2 regions of the Streptomyces sp. NPDC047017 genome follow, and region 2 is predicted to be linked to the other one. Evidence: riboswitches for the same ligand, from Rfam matches in the RefSeq annotation. Region 2 holds a riboswitch; the other holds the start of a gene.
What was found. A riboswitch is a leader RNA that binds a small molecule or an ion and turns the genes downstream of it on or off. The one in region 2 is predicted to bind glycine.

Region 1: it holds a riboswitch for glycine, as region 2 does, so the genes downstream of both, gcvT (glycine cleavage system aminomethyltransferase GcvT) here and gcvP (aminomethyl-transferring glycine dehydrogenase) in region 2, are expected to answer to the same signal.

Annotation. Positions count from the first base shown of each region.
Region 1 covers NZ_JBEYVW010000018.1:44,638-47,881, reverse strand. The annotation lists gene ABZ858_RS27240 (enhanced serine sensitivity protein SseB) at 1-302, opposite strand, end outside; partial or broken gene ABZ858_RS27235 (AAA family ATPase) at 344-943, opposite strand; glycine riboswitch at 1,610-1,709, shown strand; gene gcvT (glycine cleavage system aminomethyltransferase GcvT) at 1,868-2,989, shown strand; gene gcvH (glycine cleavage system protein GcvH) at 3,149-3,244, shown strand, end outside.
Region 2 covers NZ_JBEYVW010000004.1:460,741-463,984, forward strand. The annotation lists gene gcvP (aminomethyl-transferring glycine dehydrogenase) at 1-1,594, opposite strand, end outside; glycine riboswitch at 1,772-1,866, opposite strand; gene ABZ858_RS09760 (PRC-barrel domain-containing protein) at 1,979-2,356, shown strand; gene ABZ858_RS09765 (DNA polymerase IV) at 2,563-3,244, opposite strand, start outside.

The DNA of each region.
Region 1 (3,244 bases), on a different contig from region 2:
CCGCCGGCCACCTGGCGCAGCTGCTCCTCGGAGCTGAAGACCGGCACGTACACCTGGCCGTCCAGGTCCAGCGTGGGCAGGTCGAGCGGACCGCCGTGCGGACCGCGGCCGTTGGGCAGCGGCACCCACAGGAAGCTGCGGGCGAGCACCTCGGTGATCCGGCCGCCGGCGGCCGGGATGCCGAGGGCGGCCGAGAGCACCTCCTCCAGCTCGTTGCCGGGCCATCCGCCGTGCGGATGGGGGTGCGTCTGTACCGGGAAGTCCCCCGGGATGTCCGCGGAGAAGTCCGCCGGGAAGTCCATCTGCCTACCGCCTGCCGGTCACCACTGCTGTGACCGAAAGGCTAACGGGTGCCGGCGGCGGGCCGGCCGGCGAAGGCGATGCGGCGCAGCTCGCCGGCGGCCGCGCGGTCCAGCAGCACGGCCGAGCCGCAGCCCGCGGGCACCTCGCCGCGCTCCGCCGCGCGCACCAGGCGGCCGGCGGTGCGGCGGTGGCGGGCGAAGGCGTAGCGGGAGACGCGCCGGCCGCGCCGGTGCTGGCCGCTCAGCGCGGCGTCGGGGGTGACGTCCAGCAGGATCAGGTGGAGGGTGCCGCCGCGGCGGCGGGCGGCGCGGGCCAGCCAGGCGCGCACCCAGCTCTGGGTGCCGCAGTCGTGGACCACGACACCCCCGCCGGCGCGCAGGGCGCGGCGCAGCGCGGCGTAGTGGGCGAGGCGGACCAGGGGGCGGTAGAGGGCGTAGGGCAGGCGGCGGGCGAGGCGGGCGTCGAAGCGGTCGCGCACGTCCTGGGAGTCGATCCGCGCCCCGGGCACCGCGCGGTCCATCAGCGTGGACTTGCCGCTGCCCGGCAGCCCGGTGACGACGGCCAGGTCACGGGGGCCGAAGAGCAGTTCGCGCGGGGCGCGGCCGGGGCGGTCGCGCAGGTCGCGGACCATGGGAGCGGGGTGCTCGCGCGGGGCGCGGACCACGGGGGCGGGACCCTCGCCCGGCTCGCCGGCCACGGGCCCGGGAGGCTCCCGCAGGTCTCGGACGACGGGCGTGGAATCCTCCCGCAGGTCACGGACGCCGGGAGCCGGGTGCTCACGCGGGGCGCGAACGGCGGGAGCCGGGTGCTCGCCCGGCTCACCGGCCACAGACGCGGGAGGCTCCCGCAGGTCGCGGACGCCGAGCGTGGAATGCGCCCGCAGGTCACGGACGCCGGGAACCCGGCGCTCACGCGGGGCGCGAACGGCGGGAGCCGGGTGCTCGCCCGGATCGCCGGCCACGGGGCCGGGAGGCTCCCGCAGGTCACGGGCCACGGGTACGGAGTGCTCCCGCAGGTCGCGGGCCACGGGCGTCGGGGGCTCGCCGTCCCTGTCGCGGGCCGGGGTCCCTGTCGGTGCGGGCAGGGCGGGCGCCCGGGTCGTGGCGTACGCCGGCGCGGTCCTGTCCACCCTCGTCCTCCTCCCCCGGGGCGGTGACGGTCACCTTCCCATCGAGCGTAAAGAGAAGGTAATGCGTGGCGCCCGTCGCTGTCGTGCGCGTTCTGCCACAGGACGGTTACGGATGCGGCCCTGCCGCGAGCGCGCCGGGCGTGCAATGATGTGCGCGCCAACTGCATACCGGCCGCTTGAATCCGCGCGGGAGAGTTCCCAGCAGTCGTCTCGCTGGGGCGCCGAAGGAGCAAGTCCCTCCCTTGAATCTCTCAGGCCCCGTTACCGCGCGGGCGAGGCACATCTGAAAAGCGGGCCGCTGCCGCAGCGGCCCCACCCAAGGTGCAAACCGTGACCGTCCGCATGCCGGCGGTCATGGCGAACCTCTCAGGTTCCGATGACAGATGGGGAGGACACGAGTCCTGTCCTCGCCCCCATCGCCTTGGAGACCGACCGATGAGCAGTTCCGCGCCCCTCCGTCACACCGCGCTGGACACGGTGCACCGCTCGCTCGGTGCGACGATGACCGACTTCGCCGGCTGGGACATGCCGCTGCGCTACGGCTCCGAGCGCGACGAGCACCTGGCCGTGCGCACCCGGGCCGGTCTCTTCGACCTCTCCCACATGGGCGAGATCACCGTCACCGGCCCGCAGGCCGCCGCCCTGCTGGACTTCGCCCTGGTCGGCAACATCGGCTCGGTCGGCACCGGCCGCGCCCGCTACACCATGATCTGCCAGGAGGACGGCGGCATCCTGGACGACCTGATCGTCTACCGGCTGGCCGACACCCGCTACATGGTCGTGGCCAACGCCTCCAACGCCCAGGTGGTGCTGGACGCGCTCACCGAGCGGGCGGCCGGCTTCGACGCCGAGGTCCGCGACGACCGGGACGCCTACGCGCTGCTCGCCGTCCAGGGCCCCGAGTCCCCGGGCATCCTGAAGTCCCTGACCGACGCCGACCTGGACGGCCTCAAGTACTACGCGGGCCTGCCCGGCATGGTCGCCGGGGTGCCCGCGCTGATCGCCCGCACCGGCTACACCGGCGAGGACGGCTTCGAGCTGTTTGTGGAGCCGGAGCACGCGCCCGCGCTGTGGCAGGCGCTGACCGGGGCGGGCGAGGGCGTCGGCCTGGTCCCGTGCGGCCTGTCCTGCCGGGACACGCTGCGCCTGGAGGCGGGCATGCCGCTGTACGGGCACGAGCTGACGACCGCGCTCACCCCGTTCGACGCGGGCCTCGGCCGGGTGGTCAAGTTCGAGAAGGAGGGCGACTTCGTCGGGCGCGAGGCGCTCGGGGCCGCCGCCGAGCGGGCCGCCGCGCAGCCGCCCCGGGTCCTGGTCGGCCTGGTCGCCGAGGGCCGGCGCGTCCCGCGCGCGGGGTACTCCGTCGTCTGTGGCGGCGAGGTGATCGGCGAGGTCACCTCCGGCGCCCCCTCCCCCACCCTGGGCAAGCCGATCGCCATGGCCTACGTGGACGCCGCGCACGCCGCTCCGGGCACGCCGGGGGTCGGCGTGGACGTCCGGGGCAACCACGAACCGTACGAGGTCGTGGCACTGCCGTTCTACAAGCGGCGGAAGTAGACACTGGTCCCGGCCCGGCGGGGCCGCGCCGCGTCAGGCCCTGACGCGTCCGCCCTCCGGCGTGCCCGGGTGTGACCCCGGGCACGTTCCGCCGCCCACCAGCGTTTCCCGCAGTCCCTCATCCACCAGCACTCCCCCGCGTACAGGAGAATTCAGGCCATGAGCAACCCCCAGCAGCTGCGCTACAGCAAGGAGCACGAGTGGCTGTCGCCCGCCGAGAACGGCGTCGCGACGGTCGGCATCACCGAGTTCGCG
Region 2 (3,244 bases):
CGAACTCGGGCCAGGTGACCGGCTCCATCTCCGTGGTCGCGTTGAGCTTCATGGTGCAGGAGCCCAGCGGGATCATGCCGCGGTCGAGCGCGTAGTCGCGGTCGGCGAGCCGGCGCAGGTAGCGCAGCATCGCGGTCTCGGAGCGGTACTGCTGGAAGACGGGGTGGGTGAGGTAGGCGTCGGTGCGCAGCAGCGGCTCGGGCAGGGCCGGGGCCGCCGCGGCGTCCAGCGCGTCGATGTCGCCGTCGGCGCCGAAGGCGGTCCACACGGTACGCAGCTGCGCCCGCGTGGTGGTCTCGTCGCAGGCGATCGAGACGTGGTCGGCGTCGACGGGGTACAGGTTGACACCGGCCTCGCGGGCGGCGGCGACGACCTCGGCGGCCCGGCCCGGCGTCCTGACGGTCAGCGTGTCGAAGTAGGCGCCGTGGACGATCTCGGCGCCGGCCGCCTTCAGGCCCTCGGCGAGCACCGCGGCGTAGCGGTGGGTGCGCTGCGCGATGGCCTTCAGGCCCTCGGGGCCGTGGTAGACGGCGTACATGCCGGCCATGACGGCGAGCAGCACCTGCGCGGTGCAGATGTTGCTGGTGGCCTTCTCCCGGCGGATGTGCTGCTCGCGGGTCTGCAGGGCGAGGCGGTAGGCCTTGTTGCCGTCGGCGTCGACGGAGACGCCGACCAGGCGGCCGGGCAGGCTGCGGGCGAACTTCTCGTGCACCGCCATGTAGCCGGCGTGCGGTCCGCCGAAGCCCATCGGCACGCCGAAGCGCTGGGTGGTGCCCACGGCGATGTCCGCGCCCAGCTCGCCGGGGGACTTCAGCAGGGTGAGGGCGAGCAGGTCGGCGGCCACGGTGACCAGGGCGCCCAGTCCGTGCGCCTGCTCGATGACGGGCTTCAGGTCGCGTACGGCCCCGGAGGCGCCCGGGTACTGCAGGAGCACGCCGTTGATCTCGCGTCCGGCGAGCTCGGCCGGGATGCCGTCGCTGAGGTCGGCGACGACGACCTCGACGCCGGCGGGCTCGGCGCGGGTCTCGATGACGGCGATGGTCTGCGGCAGCGCGTCCGCGTCGACCAGGAACAGGCCCTTCTTGTTCTTGCCCATGCGCCGCGACAGCGACATCGCCTCGGCCGCGGCGGTGCCCTCGTCCAGGAGGGAGGCGCCGGAGGTCGGCAGGCCGGTGAGGTCGGCGACCACGGTCTGGAAGTTCAGCAGGGCCTCCAGGCGGCCCTGCGAGATCTCCGGCTGGTACGGGGTGTAGGCCGTGTACCAGGCCGGGTTCTCCATGACGTTGCGCAGGATGACCGGCGGGGTGAACGTCCCGTAGTAGCCGAGGCCGATCATGGAGCCGAGGACCTGATTGCGGTCGGCGAGGGTGCGCAGCTCGGCCAGCACCTCGGCCTCGGTGCGCGCGCCGGGCAGATCGAGCGCCTTGGCGTTCTTGATCACATCCGGGACCGCGGCGGCGGTCAGCTCGTCGAGCGATCCGTAGCCGACCTGCGCGAGCATCTTGGCCCGCGCCTCCTGGTCGGGCCCGATGTGGCGCTGCTCGAAGGGGATGCCCTGTTCGAGCTCGGAGAGCGGAATGCGCTGGGCGGTCATGGTGGAGGGCCTCCTGGTCTGACGCGACCTTCGGGGGACACCACGGCGTGGATGTCCCGGCGGCCTCCCCCTCTGTCATCTCGACCTGAGAGCTTCACCGGACCACCCGAGGGCGCCCGGCTTTCACCGTCGGTGAGAGCGGAAGCCGTCGGCAACCGCCCTGCTTTCCAGAGTGACCTCGTCCGTGCGGTACGTGGGCCTGAGAGATTCCGGGGAGGATTTGCTCCTTCGGCGCCTCCGGTGGTTCCGGAGGACTCTCCCGCACGGGGTCAGCAGCCGTTTGCCAGCGTACCAGCGGGCTCCGCGGCGGTGTTCGAGTGGCCGCAGGACCGAATGTGCTCTTTCGTAGTGCTTACGGATGAGTTGCGACCACGTGGAGGGACCGTGCTGACCGAGATCGATCCGCGCAACCTGATCGGCCGCAAGGCGTTCGACCGCAACGGCAACAAGATCGGCACGGTGGACGAGGTGTACCTCGACGACGCGACCGGTGTGCCGGAGTGGGCGGCCATACGCACGGGCCTGTTCTCCCGGGACGCCTTCGTGCCCCTGGAGCCCAGCGAGCTGGTCGAGGGCACCCTGCGCGTCCCCTTCGACCGGGCACTGATCAAGGAGGCCCCCGACTTCGGCGTGGGCCGCCACCTCTCCCCGGAGCAGGAACTGCAGCTCTACCACCACTACGGCCTCGACGTGGGCCCTGCCCCGGCCCTCCCGGACCACGACTTCGGCAGACTGGCCGGCTCCGGCTCCGAGGAGGCCTGACCCCAGGACCCTTCGCCCGCTCGCCCGACCCGTGTACGTCCCTCTCGTCCGCCTCCTCCCGCATCGGGACCACCGACCCCCGGGCCGCGACCGAGGTTCCACCTCGCCGACTCACCCGCACCGGCAGACCGGCCGCGACCCGGGATCACACGCCCCCCGCACGCCCCCGGAGCCCGCCAGGGCTCCAGGTGGCACCTCGGGTCACCTCACAGCGCCCCCAGAGCGGCCGTGGCAGCCCCCTCGCCCTCACCCGCCGCCACCGCACCGGCCACGCCACCGGCCACACCGCCCTGCTCCTCCGGTCTTCGCCGCACCAGCGGCAGCGGCTCGGCCGGCTCCAGGGCCGGATCGTCCACGCGGAAGGTCCGCACCCGCCCCGGCGCCGACCGGGGTGTCTCGAAGCGGACGGTGACCCTGCCGATGCCACTGCCCTGCACCCAGCCGTGCCCGTGCTCGGCGTGCCGCACGTCATGGCCCGCGGCCCAGCGCCGCTCGGCGGGCGCCGCCTCCTCGCGCGCCGGTTGGTCCGCCGGCTCCTCGGCAGGGCCCGCCCCCTCACCGGCCGCCGCCCCTTCACCAGCCGCCGCCCGCTCCCCGGCCGCCTGCGCGAACAGGTCCTCCTGCGTGTAGTCCGCGAGCCCGGACACCCCCACGCCGAGCAGCCGTACACCGCCGGTGGTGTCCACGGAGTCCAGCAGCCGGGCCGCCGCCTCCCGGACCACCGCCAGGTCGTCGGTGGGCCCGCGCAGCGTCTCCGAACGGGTCAGCGTGGAGAAGTCGTACCGGCGCACCTTCAGCACGATGGTCCGCCCCGACAGCCCGGCCTCGCGCAGCCGCCGCACGCACCGGTCCGCGAGCCGCTGCACTTCCAGGCCCACCCGCGTCCGG